Regions from separate parts of the Pseudarthrobacter sp. BIM B-2242 genome, predicted to be linked through region 3. Evidence: riboswitches for the same ligand, from Rfam matches in the RefSeq annotation. Region 3 holds a riboswitch; each other region holds the start of a gene.
What was found. A riboswitch is a leader RNA that binds a small molecule or an ion and turns the genes downstream of it on or off. The one in region 3 is predicted to bind thiamine pyrophosphate.
Positions count from the first base shown of each region.

Region 1: another riboswitch for thiamine pyrophosphate. It lies ahead of thiC (phosphomethylpyrimidine synthase ThiC); the one in region 3 lies ahead of IDT60_RS18735 (ECF transporter S component).
Region 2: another riboswitch for thiamine pyrophosphate. It lies ahead of thiO (glycine oxidase ThiO); the one in region 3 lies ahead of IDT60_RS18735 (ECF transporter S component).
Region 4: another riboswitch for thiamine pyrophosphate. It lies ahead of thiD (bifunctional hydroxymethylpyrimidine kinase/phosphomethylpyrimidine kinase); the one in region 3 lies ahead of IDT60_RS18735 (ECF transporter S component).

Region 1 is NZ_CP061721.1:2,508,152-2,512,529, forward strand. Features, by position in the region: gene rpsP (30S ribosomal protein S16) at 1-107, opposite strand, end outside; gene IDT60_RS11555 (hypothetical protein) at 320-757, opposite strand; gene IDT60_RS11560 (VOC family protein) at 873-1,748, opposite strand; TPP riboswitch at 1,868-1,975, shown strand; gene thiC (phosphomethylpyrimidine synthase ThiC) at 1,970-3,814, shown strand; gene IDT60_RS11570 (alpha/beta hydrolase) at 3,797-4,378, opposite strand, start outside.
Region 2 is NZ_CP061721.1:2,830,674-2,835,051, reverse strand. Features, by position in the region: gene IDT60_RS12980 (RNB domain-containing ribonuclease) at 1-1,091, opposite strand, end outside; gene thiE (thiamine phosphate synthase) at 1,177-1,905, opposite strand; TPP riboswitch at 1,933-2,052, shown strand; gene thiO (glycine oxidase ThiO) at 2,045-3,304, shown strand; gene thiS (sulfur carrier protein ThiS) at 3,301-3,537, shown strand; gene IDT60_RS12960 (thiazole synthase) at 3,541-4,356, shown strand.
Region 3 is NZ_CP061721.1:4,052,159-4,056,536, forward strand. Features, by position in the region: gene IDT60_RS18730 (ABC transporter ATP-binding protein) at 1-1,558, opposite strand, end outside; gene IDT60_RS18735 (ECF transporter S component) at 1,558-2,178, opposite strand; TPP riboswitch at 2,251-2,387, opposite strand; gene IDT60_RS18740 (heme-degrading domain-containing protein) at 2,445-2,987, shown strand; gene IDT60_RS18745 (DUF4235 domain-containing protein) at 3,056-3,319, shown strand; gene mnhG (monovalent cation/H(+) antiporter subunit G) at 3,333-3,740, opposite strand; gene IDT60_RS18755 (monovalent cation/H+ antiporter complex subunit F) at 3,730-4,008, opposite strand; gene IDT60_RS18760 (Na+/H+ antiporter subunit E) at 4,005-4,378, opposite strand, start outside.
Region 4 is NZ_CP061721.1:2,325,133-2,329,510, forward strand. Features, by position in the region: gene rpmA (50S ribosomal protein L27) at 1-103, opposite strand, end outside; gene rplU (50S ribosomal protein L21) at 163-471, opposite strand; gene thiD (bifunctional hydroxymethylpyrimidine kinase/phosphomethylpyrimidine kinase) at 744-2,219, opposite strand; TPP riboswitch at 2,339-2,435, opposite strand; gene IDT60_RS10670 (Rne/Rng family ribonuclease) at 2,552-4,378, opposite strand, start outside.

The DNA of each region.
Region 1 (4,378 bases), 1.5 Mb from region 3:
TCTTCGATGGCACGGCCGTCACGCTTGGAGCGTGCGTCCATAACGACGATGCGGTAGTACGGTGCGCGCATTTTACCAAAGCGCTTAAGGCGAATCTTTACGGCCACTTTTGTGGTCACTCCTGTTTCAGAAAAGGGTTGAACCGACGTTCTGCACCCGTGGGGCGGGCCATACTTGAGGGTTCGAAGGACAGGATCCGGACGCGGAGAGAGGGGCCACGCAGATCGAGTACCTGTTTATTGTGCCAGATCAGCGTCAGGATTTCGACTTGACACGTTTTGAAGCGGCAGCCGGGACAACGTGGAAGGCCGCCGCCGGACTAGGAAGACCAGACATACAGGCCAGTGCGCTCGGCGTCGCCGATTCCACTGGCCAGCCCGGCAAGCTGCCGGACATAGTCCCGGGCCTCGGTGACGCCGAATGGCATGTCATCCTGGGCAGCCCACTGTTCAGCGACGTCCTCCAGGACATTGCCTTCACCCTCAGTTTCGTAGCTGAGGAGGTCAGCCAGCGCACGCACCATGGCCGGCGGGACACCGAGGAGGGAGTCGCTGGAGACGTCAACCATGGCCAGTTCGTAACCCTCGCCACCGGCGTGGACGGCAGCCCCGGCAAGGTCCCCGAGCTGTTCGATCTCAAAATCACTGATTTCAGGTATCCGCAGCGCGGGTCCGGACGGCGTGCCGCCGGCATCAAGGACCCCGGCGCGTTTCAGCGCGGCGTCGTGGGTAGCTACAAAGATTTCAGTGAAGCCCATGGGAACAGCCCTCATTCCGTCGACGGTGCGGCCCAGACGGGCAGCGTAGGGTGCCGCCCCCGGCCGTTCGAAATCAGCCTAGTGCATGGTGGGCCGCACTTCCGGCCACGCCTGCTCAGCGGACGGCTACCCGGATGTTGTTGCGCCACGGATCCTCAAAGCGCAGCTCGGCACCCGTGTGCCGGGAGGCCACGCCGGCCACCTTCAGGCGGTCCGCGAGTGCTCCGACATCATCCCCGGAGGCCACCTCGATCAGCACCTCGCCGAGGCCCAGGGTGTCCTTGCGCGGCCCGGCGCCGCGGCTGTTCCAGACGTTCATGGCCATGTGATGGTGGTACCGGCCCGCCGAGACAAACAGGGCCTGGCCATGCCAGCCGGCGGTCTTTTCGAAGCCGAGGGTGCTGACGTAGAAATCGTGTGCTGACTGGACGTCCCCCACCTGGAGGTGGACGTGGCCCACGCCGGCTTCAGTGCCCAGCTGCCCGTCCAGGGATTCCTGGCTCAGGTGCTGTTCGAGGTAGCGCTGGGGCGGCAGGGCCAGGCTGTCCATCACCACTTCGGTGCCGTTCCAGGACCAGTTCTTGCGGGGCCGGTCCCAGTAGAGCTCGATGCCGTTGCCCTCGGGGTCGTTGAAGTAGAAGGCTTCGCTGACGAGGTGATCGGCGCTGCCGGTAAAGAGCCGGGGGTCGAACTGTGCTGCGGTGGCGACAGTGGCCGCCAGTGCAGCCTGGTTGTCGAAGAGCAGGGCCGTGTGGAACAGGCCTGCCTCTCCCCTGCCAGGCAAGCGCAGCGACGGGGCGGGCGCCAGGTGGACCAGGGGACGCCTGAGGCGGCCCAGGTAGACGCCGCCGTCCTCTTCGGCCACAACCTCAAGGCCCAGGGCCCGCTGGTAGTAGTCGGTCATCAGCTTCATATCGGCCACCTTGAGCATGACAGTGCCCATGGAGAGGTCGGCAGGTAGAAGATCCTGGCTGGTGGCTGCTGCAGTCATGTGAAAGCTCCCGGTCCGCTGGCTTTCGGGGTTGAAGGCCGTTATGCGTCTAATTTACTTGAAGCTTCAATTTAATACAAGTGTTCCGCGGGATCCGGGCAGCGGCTGTGGTAGCTTCGTTTTGACCACACGGGTGCCCTTGCAGGGGCTGAGATCGGGCTGACGCAGCCTGCGACCGTCGAACCTGTCCGGGTAATGCCGGCGAAGGAAGTGAGTATTCATTGAATACGCAAGAAACACAGCTGATCCCTGCCCAAAATGAAGCGGATGGGAATCACAGGCTCCGGCCGGAAACCCAATCCCTGAAGTCTCATTCGCTGGCCTTCATCAACGATGAAGACTCCGGCATCCGGGTACCCGTAACCGAAATCGCCTTGGAACCCTCGCCCAACGGCGACGCAAACGGCCCCTTCCGCGTCTACCGCACCGCGGGCCCGGGCAGCGATCCTGTCGTGGGCCTCAGCCCTTTCCGGCGCGAATGGATCGAGGATCGCGGGGACACCGAACCGTACAGCGGCCGGGAGCGGAACCTGCTCGACGACGGCAAGTCGGCTGTCCGCCGCGGCGCCGCCTCAGCGGAGTGGAAGGGCGCACAGCCGGTGCCCCGCCGCGCCGTCGCCGGCAAGACCGTTACCCAGATGCACTATGCACGGCAGGGCATGGTGACGCCGGAGATGCAGTTTGTGGCGCTCCGCGAAAACTGCGATGTTGAACTGGTCCGCAGCGAAGTGGCCGCCGGGCGTGCCATCATCCCGAACAACATCAACCACCCGGAATCCGAGCCGATGATTATTGGCAAGGCATTCCTGGTGAAGATCAACGCCAACATCGGCAACTCCGCGGTCACCAGCTCCATCGCCGAGGAAGTGGACAAGCTGCAGTGGGCCACGCAGTGGGGTGCCGACACAGTAATGGACCTGTCCACCGGCGACGACATCCACACCACCCGTGAATGGCTCATCCGCAATTCCCCCGTCCCGATCGGTACGGTGCCCATTTACCAGGCGCTCGAGAAGGTCAACGGCGAGGCCAACAAGCTCACCTGGGAGATTTTCCGCGACACCGTGATCGAACAGTGTGAGCAGGGCGTGGACTACATGACCATCCACGCCGGAGTCCTGCTGCGCTATGTCCCGCTCACCGCCAACCGCGTCACGGGGATCGTCTCGCGCGGCGGCTCCATCATGGCCGGCTGGTGCCTTGCCCATCACCAGGAGAACTTCCTGTACACGCACTTCGACGAGCTGTGCGGGATCTTCGCCAAATACGACGTCGCGTTTTCCCTGGGCGACGGCCTCCGCCCGGGCGCGACGGCAGACGCGAACGACGCCGCCCAGTTCGCCGAGCTGGACACCCTGGCGGAGCTGACCCTGCGGGCCTGGGAATTCGACGTGCAGGTAATGGTGGAAGGGCCCGGGCACATCCCCTTCCACTTGGTCCGGGAGAACGTGGAGCGCCAGCAGGAACTCTGCAAGGGTGCCCCTTTCTACACGCTGGGGCCGCTGGTCACCGACATCGCCCCGGGGTATGACCACATCACCTCGGCAATCGGGGCCACGGAAATCGCCCGCTATGGTACCGCCATGCTGTGTTACGTCACGCCCAAGGAGCATCTGGGCCTGCCCAACAAGGACGATGTGAAGACGGGGGTCATCACCTACAAGATCGCGGCCCACGCGGCCGACCTCGCCAAGGGCCACCCGGGAGCGCACGAAAGGGACGATGCCCTGTCCAAGGCAAGGTTCGAATTCCGCTGGCGGGACCAGTTCGCGCTGTCCCTCGATCCGGTGACGGCGGAGGCGTTCCATGACGAGACGCTGCCGGCCGAGCCTGCCAAGACCGCGCACTTCTGCTCCATGTGCGGCCCCAAATTCTGCTCCATGAAGATCAGCCAGGACATCCGGGACGAATATGGCTCTGCCGACGCGCAGGCAGCCATTGCCGGAATCTACAGCGGGATGCGCGAAAAAAGCGAGGAGTTCCTGGCGAAGGGCGGGAAGGTGTACCTGCCTGAACTTCAGCTCCCCGCGGCGGCAGGGGCGGCGTCCTCAGGAGGCCTGGAGTGAGCGCGCCCGGCTGACGTCGGCAATAAAGGACCGGACAGCGAAGTCACCTTCACGCGAATCCTGAGGCCGGTGCCCGCCCGCAGCAATGCGGTGCAGGGCGCCGGTCTCACGCAGGTAGCCGGCGATTTCCTCGTAGAGCGGTTCCCAGCCGCCGGTCAGGACCATCGTGGGGACGCCCGGCACGATGTGCAGCGGGGCTTCCCACGCCGGCGCCTGCAGCCGGAGCCTGCGCGCCGAACGCCTTTCTTCCTGGGATACAGGCTCCTGAAGATCCACGGCAAACATACGGCGGACGTATTCGCGCTGGAAGTCCTCATCACCCAGTTGATGCCGGACATCGAAAAGCGGCTGCATCAGGGCGCGGTGCGCGGCAGTGGCGGGAAGTTCAGCCGTCAGTGACAGACAGGCCGGTTCCACCAGCGTCAGCGAATACACGAGGTCCGGGCGTTCGACGGCGGCCGTCATCGCTGCAATGGCGCCCTGGGCATGCGCCACCACATGGCCGCCGGCGGCACCGCGGCCGTCATCCGCCAGGGACCTCAGGACAATGGCCATGTCCTCCTC
Region 2 (4,378 bases), 1.2 Mb from region 3:
ATCACCAGGACAAAGCGGTCTATGAGTCGCCGGAGTGGCGCCGTGGTGTGGGCGTAGGCGGCGCCGATCGCCGACTGGATGGCATCGTCAGGGACATCGCCGTCAAAGGCCGTGTAGCTGGCTCCGCGAAACAGCATGCCGGCGGAATGCATGATGGCCAGTTGCCGGGGCTCGGTGGGATCGAGGCTGCGAAGGTACTCGCCATAGCTGATTTTCCCGTCCCAGGCCTTGCCGAGGGCCACGGTCTGGAGCCGGAAATGCCGGAGTGAGCGCTCGTCAGGGGCGGGCATGGTGCGCAGGATGCCGACTTTTCCGGCGAGCATCAGGTTGGCGGCCGCCATTCCGGTCATCAGCGAAATCTGCGCGTTCCAGTCCTCCACCGGGAGCTGCGGGGCAGCGGCAATCCGGTAGCCGCCGTCGGGCGTCTGCACGATTTCCTGTTCTGGCATGTTCAGGCTGGCACCGCCGCGCTGCCGTTCCAGCTCAACGCGTTTAAGGCCGACGTCTTTCAGCAGCTGCAGGACGGGATTGGCGGTTCCGGCGTCGATGTCCGCCTGGACGCCCTTGTAGTCCAGCTTGGCCCGGCTGCGGATGGTTGCACGCCGGACGGAGACGCTGGAGACCTGCGCGGCGTCGTCGAGCCCGAAATCCCACACGAACGCTGAACACAGCTGGTCCGCCAGGAGGCTGCCGGCCTGCTCGCTGATGACCTCGGGGTGCAGCGGAATCCGGCCGTCAGGGGCGTAGAACGTCTGGCCGCGGCGGCGCGTTTCGGTGTCCAGGCTGCCGCCGGGGCGGACAAACGAGGGTACATCCGCGATGGCGTACAGCACCCGGTAGCCTGCGCCGGCGCGTTCGATAAACAGTGCCTGGTCCAGGTCCGTGGACGACGCCGGATCGATCGTCAGGAACTCAACGTCCGTCATGTCGGTGGCGGGTAGCTGGTGCGCAGCAACGGCCGCTTCGGCGTCGCGGACCGCTTCTGCCGGGTAAGGACCCGGCAGTTCCAGCTCGGTCCGGAGGGCGCTCAGTGCTGCCGCGAGGGCGTTGGTCTGCTCGTGGACGTTGGGGGCCAACCGATGATGGGACACGAAAGTCAGGTTAGCCCGGTTTCCCTGATTCGTGCACGCCCCGCCCCGCTGCGCGCCGGATTCTCAAGAGCCGGGCGCCGGACCGTCAGGATGCGGCGGCATCCAGGGCTGCCACGAGCGCTGCGGCTGCTGCCGTGGGGTCGGAGGCTTCCGTAATGGCCCGCACCACCACAATCCGGCCGGCTCCGGCTTCAACCACCTGTTCGACGTTGCCCAGGTCGATGCCCCCGATCGCGAACCAGGGCAGGGTGCTGTCTGCTGCGGAGACGGCCTCCGCGGCATAACGCACAAGGTCAAGGCCGACGGCGGCCCGGCCGGGTTTTGTGGGGGTGGCCCATACCGGTCCGACGCAGAAGTAGTCCAGACCGCCGTCGGCAGTCACCGCCGCGGACATCCGGATGGCACCTTCGATCTGTTCGGAGGTGTGGGTGGACAGGCCCACTGCTGCCCCGGCGCCGAGCAGGGTGCGGGCCGACGCCACGGGCAGGTCCTTTTGCCCGATGTGGAAGACGGGCGCGCCGGACAGCATGGCGATGTCTGCGCGGTCATTGACTGCCCAGAGCCGTCCGTGGCGGGCTGCGGCTGCCTGCAGTACGGCCAACAGTTCCAGTTCCTCGGCGGCTTCGACTTCCTTATCGCGGAGCTGGATGATATCCACCCCGCCGGCGAATGCCGCGTCCACAAAATCAGCGAAGTCACCGCGGTCCCGCCGGGCATCAGTGCACAGGTATAACCGTGCGGTGGCGGGCAGGGTGCCGCCCGTCGCCTGGGCGGAGTAGCTGGGCACGATGTGGGGACTGGAGTGCGCGTTCATGAAAACCACCATAGTTCCCCTAAACTGGGCGAGTACTGCGGGAGCCCGTAACAGCCGTCACAAAGCGGCCGGGCTGAGAGGGCATCAGAGCCGACCGCTTGACCTGATCCGGCTAGTACCGGCGTAGGGAAGGAAACACATGGTCCTGCACGCGGACGTCGCCGTGATCGGTGGCGGAGTCATTGGCCACGGCATCGCCTGGGAGGCACGGCGCTCCGGCCGGTCCGTGGTCCTGATCGATGACGCGCCCGGCTCCGGGGCCAGCTGGGCGGCCGCCGGCATGCTCGCCCCCGTCAGTGAACTGCATTACCAGGAGGAAGACCTCCTGGACGTCATGCTCGAGTCCTCAAGCCGGTGGCCCGCGTTTGCAGCCGACCTCGCCCGCGCGGGGGCGGCGGACACCGGGTACATTACGACGCCGACCCTCGCCATCGGCGCCGACGCTGCGGACCGCCGCACCCTGATGGACCTGCGGAGCGTTCAGCAGGCGAACGGGCTTCTGGTAGAGCCGCTGCCCCTCCGGGAAGCGAGGGCCAGGGAACCGCTGTTGAGCCCGGCAATTTCCTGCGCCTTGGACATCCCGGCGGACCACCAGGTGGATCCGCGGAAGCTGGTGGCCTCGCTCCGTCAGGTCCTGGCCGTCCATAAACCGGGGGCAGGAACCGCCGTGGCCGGTGCCCGTGACGGGTTCGCCGTCGATCACCTCGCAACTGGCCTGCGCTGGGAGGGCGGCCGTGTCAACGGGGTGACGCTGGCCAACGGCGGCACAGTCATCGCCGGTGAGACCATTGTGGCCAACGGCGTGCAGGCGGCCTCGCTCGCCGGCTTGCCGGACGGGCTGCATCTGCCGCTGCGGCCTGTCTACGGCGATATCCTGCGCCTCGCCGTTCCCCGGCATTTGCGCCCGCTGGTTACCTCCACCGTCCGTGGCCTGGTCCACGGGGTGCCGGTCTACATCGTTCCGCGGCAGGACGGCACCGTGGTGATCGGCGCAACCCAGCGGGAGGACGCGCTGTCCGCGGCGGGGGACGGAACCGGGGCGGGCTCTGCGGTCTCGGCCGGCGGCGTCTACCAGTTGCTGCGCGATGCCCAGGCGCTGCTGCCCGCCGTCGCCGAGTTGGAACTCCTGGAATCCACCGCCCGGGCGCGGCCGGCCACGCCGGACAATGCACCGCTGCTTGGCCGGGTGCCTGCCAGCGCAGCCGGCACCGGGCACATCCCCGGGCTGATTATTGCTACCGGGTTCTTCCGCCACGGCGTCCTGCTGACCCCTGGTGCGGCGGCTATCTGCCGGGACCTGCTGGACGGCCGGCATGAAGCCCGCTGGGACGCCCTCAGCCCGGGCAGATTCTCCGGCCTTCCCCGAGTAACTTCTCAACCCACAAAGGAAACAGCATGAACATCACCCTCAACGGCGCGCAGCATGCCGTGCCGCACGACGCGTCCATTACCAGCCTCGTCAGCCAGATCACCGGCCGCCGCCTCGGCGTCAACGGCCAGGCGGCTGACGGACAGAAGCTCGGTGTGGCCGTCGCCCACAATTCCGAAGTAGTTCCGCGCAGCCAGTGGCATGCCACGGCGCTCGCCGAAGGTGACAACGTAGAACTGGTCACCGCAGTTCAGGGTGGCTAAATCATGACAGTAACCACCAGCATCAGCACAACGAACCACTCCGCAGTTGCGGACCGGCTGGTCATCGACGGGGTTGAGCTGGGCTCGCGCCTCATCATGGGCACCGGCGGAGCGCCCAGCCTCGACGGGCTGGGCGCCGCCCTCCTGGCATCAGGAACGGAATTGACCACTGTGGCGATGCGGCGGTACTCGCCGGCGGAGTCCGGGTCCCTCTTCCAGCTCCTGGTGGACCACGGGATCCGGGTCCTGCCCAACACTGCCGGCTGCTTCACGGCCAAAGACGCCGTCATGACCGCGGAGCTTGCCCGCGAGGCGCTGGAAACGGACTGGGTCAAGCTGGAAGTCATCGCCGACGAACAGACCCTGCTGCCGGACGCCGTCGAACTCGTGGACGCCACCGAACAACTGGTGAACCGGGGCTTCAAGGTATTCGCCTACACCAACGATGATCCGGTGCTCGCCCTCAGACTGGAAAACCTTGGTGCCACCGCGGTCATGCCGCTTGGCGCGCCGATCGGCACAGGCCTGGGGATCCTGAACCCGCACAACATCGAACTGATCGTCTCGCGCGCCTCGGTACCTGTGGTGCTGGACGCCGGCATCGGCACGGCGTCGGACGCGGCGCTGGCCATGGAACTGGGTTGTGACGCCGTCCTGCTTGCTACGGCCGTGACCCGCGCCCAGAATCCCGCGCTGATGGGGGAGGCCTTCAAACACGCCGTGATCGCCGGTAGGCTGGCGAAAGCGGCCGGGAGGATACCGCGCCGCGAGCACGCCCTGGCGTCATCGGCGATGGAAAACCGGGCCGAATTCCTCTAGGCCGCGACCTTCCGCCGTGTCG
Region 3 (4,378 bases):
GCAGTTCGGCGCCGCCCAGGACGGCACTGAATTCTTCGTCGTGGGTCATCGAGACCACGGACGTCCCGGCGTCGAGCAGTTCAGACAGGAAGGAGGCGAGTTCTGCCCAGGTGTTGGCGTCCTGGCCGAACGTGGGCTCGTCGAGCACCAGCACCCGCGGGTGGGCAGCGAGGACCGTCGCCACCGACAGCCGCCGCTTTTCGCCGCCGGACAGCGTATACGGGTTGGCGTCCACAAGGTGCGTGAGGCGGAGCCGCTCCAACAGTTCGTCCACCCGTTCCTCGCCATGCCCCAGATGCCGCGGACCAAACATCAGCTCGTCCAGGACGCGCCCGGTGACGAACTGGTGCTCGGGCTCCTGGAACACCGTGCCGATGCGGGATATCAGCTGCTTCGCCTTCCACCTGAAGGGATCGATTCCGGCGCCTTCGGACAGTTCGACGGCGGCTGACACCTTCCCTGCCACCGGCGCCAGCAGTCCGGCGAGCGTCAGGGCGAACGTGGACTTGCCGGCGCCGTTGGGGCCGGTAACCGTGAGTGCCTGGCCGGCACGGACCTGCGCGGTGATGCCCGTTTGCACCGGCACCGGCGCGATGGTGCGGAAGCCGCGGCGGCGGGGCCGCTCGCGGGAGACTGCGACGTTCTCTGCGGCCAGCAGCAGCTGCCCGGCAACGGCGGAACCCCCGGCGGAAATGCCGCGCCGGGGACGGGTGGACGGAACATAGCCCGGCACCCACACTCCGGCACCGATCAGCATGTCCCGCGCCTCAGCGAGCACCCGGTCCGGCGGACCGTCCAGCAGCACGCCCGACGAACTGCCGGGAGCGCCGGAGGCCGCTGCCGAGCCCGGCTGCAGCACCACAATCCGGTCCACCACGTCTTTCCAGACGGACACCCTGTGTTCAACAACCACCATCGTGGCACCCGTCTTGTCGAGGCAACGGCCCACCGCGTCCCGCACCTCAAGGACGCCTGCGGGGTCGAGGTTGGCTGTCGGCTCATCCAGCAGGATCAGTCCCGGCCGCATGGCCAGGATGCCCGCCAGCGCCAGCCGCTGCTTCTGCCCGCCGGACAGGGCCGACGTCGGGTGGTCCAGCGGGAGCCGGGCGGCACCCGGGGATCCGACGGCACTGCGCAGCCCGACGTCGTCGAGCGCCTCGTGGACCCGCTTCCAGATCTCGTCCCGCGGAACAGCCAGGTTTTCGGCGCCAAAGGCGACGTCGTCGCCCAGCCGCGAGAGGACCACCTGCGTTTCAGGATCCTGCTGCATCAGCCCTGCACGGCCGCGCCGGCTCCGCGGCGCAACGCCGTCGATCAGCAGCGAACCGGTCTCGTCGGCGTCGTCCCCTTCATCCCCCAGCACCCCGGCGAGGGCGTGCAGCAGCGTCGATTTGCCTGCGCCGGAAGGGCCCAAAAGCAGCACCCGCTCACCAGGGGCGATGTCGAGGTCCAGCCCCTGGACGGCGGGGGCGGCACGGCCGGCGTGCCGCCAGCCCCAGCCACGGGCTGATACCGCAGCGGGGCGCACCGCGGAAGCGCCGGCGTCGAAAGCGGTCATCAGTTGAAGACGGGTTCCGAGAAGGCCTTCCGGGACGCGAAGGAGCTCAGGACGCCGGTTTTGGCGAGGCCGCGGGTGGCGATCCAGGACACGGCGCCGGCAATGACGGCACCGGAGATGGCGCAGAACAGAATGTACGCGGCCTTGTCGCCGGCCTCGTAGGCGATGTTCCAGCCCCAGGGCGCGAAGGAATCGTTCAGGCCGCAGAACAGTCCGGCGCCGGCGCCGGCGAGCAGGGCCACGGGCAGGTTGAACTTCCTGTAGGCGAAGGCGGCGAACACCAGTTCGGCGCCGAGGCCCTGCAGGATGCCGGAGATCAGCACGGTGGTGCCGTACTGGGAACCCATCATGAGCTCACCGGTCGCGGCCACGGCCTCACAGAACAGCGCTGCGCCCGGTTTGCGGATGATGAGCATGCCCAGCACGGCCGGAATCATCCAGCCGCCCGCGATCAGGCCTGTGAGGGGCGGGTAGGTGGCGTTCATCGGCGCGGACACCAGCGCTGCGCCCTGGGACCAGGCCCAGAAAATGACGCCGCCGGCGATGGCGATCAAAGCCGCCACCACAATGTCCACAACGCGCCAGGAATAGCTGGCCTTCTTGAGTCCTGCTGTTGTCATTTCTGCCTCCTGAGGTACAGGAGGGGAGAGTATTCGCGGTTTCGGCCCGGCCTGCGCCGCCCGGTTCCGGACACTCTGAGAAGCTCGACTCCCTTGCGCCGGTACTAACCGGATCAGGTTCGAGGGTCTGCGGCTGTCCGCACTCTCAGCGCCCATCCACCGGCTGCATCCCTGCAGTGCCCGACGGCGGCGCTCCCCTGTCGTAAATAAATCTGCCCTGATGGGCGTGACCCAGTTTACACCGCAGGAGCGGTAGATTGTGGGCCATGACTGCCGACGCCTCGAATGTGACCGTGTTCGATCCCGACTCCGGCGAAGCCCAGCCGCCAGGCTCGCTCGAGGCTCTGATCGCGCGGATAGAGGCTGAGGTCAGCGAGCTGCAGTTCCCCCGGTTTACCAAGGACGACGCCCTCAACCTTGGGCTGCTGCTGGTGGAGCTGGGCAAATCCCGGAAGCTGCCCATCGCCATCGACATCACCAAGGGTGAACAGGTCCTTTTCCATGTGGCCCTGGACGGCGCCACGCCCGACAACGGGCACTGGATCCGGGCGAAGCAGCGCACGGCCGCGCGCTACGACGTCCCGTCCCTGCTGGTGGGCCTGCGCGGAAGGCTGGGCGGCGGCCGGATCGAGGACCAGGGCTGGTACGACGAATCGACCTACGCGGCCCACGGCGGCTGCTTCCCGGTCTACGTCACGGGAGTCGGGGCGGTGGCGACGGTGGCTGTCTCCGGACTCCCGCAGATGCAGGACCACAACCTCGTGGTGGAGGCGGTGCGGGAAATACTGGCCTCCATGGGGCAGCCCTAGGTGCTGACCGCCGGCCTGATCACGTTAGGCTAAAGGCAGTCCCCGATCCGCCACAAGGAGTTCAACCCATGAACCTGTTCATCAAGCTGCTCGGCACAGGAATCAGCCTCGCCGCCGGGTTTGTCGGCACCAAGGTGGTTAATACCGTGTGGGAAAAGTCCACCGGCCGTAAGCCCCCCACAGGCAAGGACGAAGACACCCCCACAAGCCTGCGCTCGGCGTTGACGTTTGCGCTCATTTCAGCCTCGGTCAGCACCATCATCCAGGTCCTCGCCAACCGCGGCACGCAGCGGGCCATCACGCGTTTCGCCAAGAGCCAGGACATCGTCTAGTCCCGGCCGGGAATCAGTCCCGGCCGCCAGCGTCGGACGCGTTATCCCTGGACGACTGCGCGGCCTTCTCCACCACGGCATCCAGGTCATCGGAGCTGAGCAGCTCGCGGTGCAGGTGCTTGGTGCGGTAGCCGGAGCGGCCCACCATATGGGCGGACACCGGCACCGTCAGTAACTGGAAAATCCACGCCACCAGCAGCACCGGCCATACCCACAGCGTCCGCATCTGCAGACCGATGGCGGCAAGCAGCAGGAAAAGGCCCAGCACCTGCGGCTTGGTGGCCGCGTGCATCCGGCTCAGCAGGTCCGGGAAGCGCAGCAGGCCGACGGCGGCGGCCAGGGACATCAGCGCACCCACCACCAGGAAAACCGCCGTCAGGGTATCGATGATGCCATCCACCACGTTCGGTTCAGGACTCATGGGTCTGCTCCCGCCGGTCGGCCACAAAGCGTGCCACTGTGACCGAGCCGATGAAACCGACAACGGAAAGCGCCACGAGCAGCATCAGGTTGTTCAGGTGCCTGTTGACGGCCATGTCAACGCACAGTGCCGCGCCGAGGATGGCGAGCAGGACGTCGGAGGCCAGCACGCGGTCCAGCAGCGACGGGCCGCGGGCGATCCGGATGATGGCTCCCGCCGCAGCCAGCGAAAGAATGACTGCGGTGACAGTCAGGACGGTCTGCATCATGCTGCGGCCTCCTGCCGGACGAGTTCGAGTTCTTCCGGGCTGCCCATGATCCTGATCAGGCGGGCTTCGATGGAACGGACTTCGCTGCGCAGGTTCTCTGCGTCCTCTGGTGTGCTGACATTAAGCGCGTGCAGGTACAGGGTGGACGTTGACCGGTCCACTTCCACCACCAGGGATCCGGGGATCAGCGAGATCACGTGCCCCACGGCGGTGACGATCAGGTCCTGGTGGCTTCGCAGCCGGACAGCCACGACGGCGTTGATCACCTTCGGTCCGCGGATGGCCGCCAGGTACATCACCTCGATGCTCGCTGCCGCCACCCGCCACAGGAACTGCAGGGCGAAGGGCACGGCGTAGAGGATATTGAAGC
Region 4 (4,378 bases), 1.7 Mb from region 3:
CGCCAGCGGAAACTACCTGGCCGCCGAAGCGCTTGACGCCGAGGTACTGGGCGTTGGAGTCACGACCGTTGCGAGTGGAACTCGCGCCTTTTTTATGTGCCATTTGAAATGCCTGCCTCTAAATTCTGGGGAATCTGCTGAAAACCTGAACAGTAACGAAGGTTACTTGATACCAGTGATCTTGACCTTGGTCAGTTCCTGACGGTGACCCTGGCGCTTCTTGTAACCGGTCTTGTTCTTGAACTTCTGGATGACGATCTTCGGACCACGGAGGTCATCGAGGATCTCAGCCGTAACAGTTACCTTGGCCAGGTCCGCAGCGGCGGAGGTGACCTTGTCACCGTCTACCAGGAGCAGTGCGGGCAGCTGAATGGTGCTGCCGGCTCCACCGGGGACGCGGTTCATGGTAACGAAGTCTCCAACGGAAACCTTCTCTTGCCGGCCGCCTGCGCGGACAATCGCGTACACCACTTGGGAACTCACTTCTCTCGACGTTTATTACTAGATTTGCGTGCGGAACCTGGGCCAATGTTTGACTGGGTTCCCGCTGTGCCTCAACGCCGTGGGGTCGTAACCCAAGTGTTGGCGTAAGCACCGAAGATCTAGAATACGCTAATTTCGCCTTCGGCCGCAAATGAGGCTGGTTACGGCCGTTTGACTGTGATAGGTCCCACTAATGGGAACAACACTGACAATCCGAAACCGTGCCCGACTATCGTACCGGCTGCGTGGCCCTTCGGCGTTCAGGCATGCAGCCGCGGCGCGTCGAAGAACTCCACTTCGAACCGGCTTGAGTGCTTGAAGGCCTGAACCATGGCAGCCCGCTCGTCCCCGGAGGCCTTTCGTCCGGCGTCGTCAACCAAGGCGATCGCGTCCCGCGTGGCCTGCGCGAAATCCTCGTCCGCGTACGTCCGCAGCCATTCGGCATAAGGGTGCTCCGCCGGAGCGCCTGCCGCAAGGAACCGGGCGTGGAGTGCCTTGCCCGCCTCGGCGTACAGCCAGAAACACGGCAGCAGGGCCGCCACCGCAACTCCGTAGCTGCCGGAGGCTGGGGCGGCCAGCAGATGGTCCACATAGGACTTGGTGACCGGGCCCAGGACGTGCTCCACGGTGCGGGTGCTGAGCCAGTTGCGGTGCAGTTCGGATTCGACGTCAAGGCATTGCTGGGCAGACCTGGCCCAGAACAGCTGCGCGGCTTCTGTCGGCGCCAGCGCGCTGGCGCGGGCAAGAACCCGTGAATAGCCGTTGAGGTAGATGGCATCCTGGGCGAGGTAGTAGGCGAACTGTTCCTCTGCCAGCGAGCCGGCCGTCAGGTCGCGGATGAATTCCAGCCCGTAGATAGCCTCCAGGTAAGGGGCCGCCGTCCGCTGCAGGAGTGCAGCGAATTCCCCGGCAGCGGGAGGCTGCTGTACATGGTGGAAGTGGTGGACCGGGCCGTTGCCGCCGCCGACCCCCAGTTGGCCGGATGCCCGCAGCGCGCCGGCAAGCCACGGCTTCACCAGCAGCAGGGACGCCTCCCAATCCCCCAGCCGGGCCTGTGCAGTTGCCATGGCCGAGGACAGCGAGCAGCCCGTGCCATGACTGTTGCGCGTGGCGATCCTGTCTCCCGTCACTTCCACAACCGGCCGGGAAAGCAGTCCCCCGGCATTGACCAGGGCATCAGGGCACGTGTCGCCGTCGAGATGGCCTCCCTTAACCAGGACCGTGGCGCCGGTAGCCGCGGCCAACCGTTTTCCCTGCTCCAGCGCCTCCGCCCAGTCCCGGGCCTGGGGCTCCCCTGCCAGGATGGCGAGCTCCGCAAGGTTTGGTGTAATCAGGTCCGCAAGCGGCAGCAGGGCCCGCATGGCCGTCTCGGCCGGCTCCTGCAGCAGCCGGTCTCCACTGGTTGCCACCATCACCGGATCGAGGACCACGACGGCGGGACGTACCTTTTCCAGCCAGCTGCGGACCGCATCGATCACCTCCGCGTTGCCCAGCATGCCGATCTTGACTGCATCGATGGTGATGTCGTCGCTGATGGCGTCAAGCTGCTGGCGCAGGAACGCAGCGGGGGGAACGTGGACTGCCTGGACGCCGAGTGTGTTTTGAACCGTCAAAGCGGTGATGGCTGCCATGCCGTATCCGCCCATGGCGGCAATGCTTTTGAGGTCAGCCTGGATCCCGGCTCCCCCGGACGGATCCGAGCCGGCAATGGACAACACCCGCGGGGTATCAGTCAGAACATCCGCTGCGGCCGATGGCGCAAAGGCGGTGCCGGCGGCCGGGGCTGCTGGTCCCGGGGCTGTCAGTGGCGGCAGGGCCGCTGGAAGATCGGGGGTTGCGGGAGGAAGGACATAAGTCGAAGCCAAGGAGACATCCCTTCGCCGGTGCTAACCGGACAGGTTCTACGGGTCTGGATCTCAGCCGGCTTTCTGCCGGCACCCCGTGTCAGTCACCCAGCCTAGCCTTTCTTTGGTGCCGCTGCCCGAAGATGAAGCCGGGACGCAGAATGCCCGGACGCGCCCCCAATGAAGGGCGTGTCCGGGCATTCCGGCCTATGTCCGGCGAAGGATCAGAGTTCTGAGGCAGGAACCCCTACACCCAGGATGATCGGCGCGCTGGTTTCGACCGGTTTGGCACTTGCGGGAGCCTTGGCGGGCTCCGGCGCCTTGGCCGCGTGCGTGTGCCCGGCCGCGGCTGCAGGGACAGCTTCGTGATGCTCCACCGTGGTGGCATTGGCTGCGCCCTGGGCCCGGCTGGCACTGCGGTTCCGCCGCGGCCGTCGGGTGGCGGGCTGCTGGGTGTGATCCGAGTAGTCCCGTTCAACAACGGCGGGAACCTGGCGGGCAGGGGCTGCAGCGGGCGCGCTGACGGCCTGCCGGCTCACTTCCGGCTCTGCCTGCCTGACCTCGGCGGGCTGGCTTGCCTCCTGACCGCTTTCGGTTTCAGGGGCCGGACCGCCGAGCCTGGCGAAGGCCTCCGCCAGGCGGTCAAGGGTCAGGGCAGGGGCTTGCGGCTGGTCCTCGTGGTGCTCGACAAACGGCAGCACTACCTGTTCACCGCCGAAAGTCAGCACGGCGGCCGGGCGGCCGGTAATTTCGCCTTCCGACCGTTCCGGCGCAGGGGCGGGGGCCTCCGTGCCGGCGGCCCGGGCCGCCGCAGCAGCCTGGGCTACTTCGTCGTCATGCAGGTGGGCCGCGTGTGCTGCGGCAGCAATATTGGCCAGAGCTGCCCGCGTGGCCTCCGCCTTGGCGTGGCGCTCGGCGTCGCTGGGGTCCGGGTGGACCGTGTGGATCTGCACCGGAGCTGCCGGTGCCACCTCCAGGGGCTGGCCGCCACGGCCGCGGCGGCGCTTCCGGTCGGTCCGGCCGCCCTGCTGTGCGTCCGGACGCTGGGTGTCGCTGCGCTGGCTGTCCATCCGCTGGGTGTCCGGGCGGCTGTCCGTGCGCTGCACGTGGTGCTCGGCGGCGACAGTGTTGGCGCGACGGTGCTCCACAGGATCGTCGTGGGTGACGATTCCGCGGCCGGCGCAGGTTTCGCACTGCTCGCCGAAGACTTCCAGGAGCCCTGTGCCCATGCGCTTGCGTGTCATCTGCACCAGTCCCAGGGAGGTCACTTCGGCCACCTGGTGCTTAGTGCGGTCACGGCCCAGGCATTCCACCATGCGGCGGAGCACCAGGTCGCGGTTGGACTCAAGGACCATGTCGATGAAGTCGATGACAATGATGCCGCCGATGTCCCGGAGGCGGAGCTGCCGGACTACTTCTTCGGCCGCTTCGAGGTTGTTCTTGGTGACGGTTTCCTCGAGGTTTCCGCCGCTGCCGGTGAACTTGCCGGTGTTGACGTCCACCACGGTCATGGCTTCGGTCCGGTCAATGACCAGCGACCCGCCGGAGGGCAGGAAGACCTTGCGTTCCAGGGCCTTGTGGATCTGCTCGTCGATCCGCCAGGCGGCGAAAATGTCCTGGTCCTTGGTCCACTTCTCCAGCCGGCCCACCAGGTCCGGGGCAACGTACGTGACATAGGCCTCGATGGTGTCCCAGGCCTCTTCACCGGAGACGATGAGCTTGGAAAAGTCCTCGTTGAAGACGTCGCGGACCACCTTGATGGTGAGGTCCGGTTCGCCGTAGAGCAGTTCCGGCGCCAGCACTTTGGTGGATGTGGACTGGCTTTCGATGCCCTCCCACTGCGCCCGCAGCCGGTTGATGTCGTGGGTGAGTTCCTCTTCGGAGGCACCCTCGGCAGCGGTGCGGACAATCACACCGGCATGCTCGGGCAGGCGGTCCTTGAGGATGCGCTTGAGGCGGTTGCGTTCGACGTCGGGCAGCTTGCGGGAGATCCCCGTCATGGAGCCGCCGGGAACGTAGACGAGGTAACGGCCCGGGAGGGAGATCTGGCT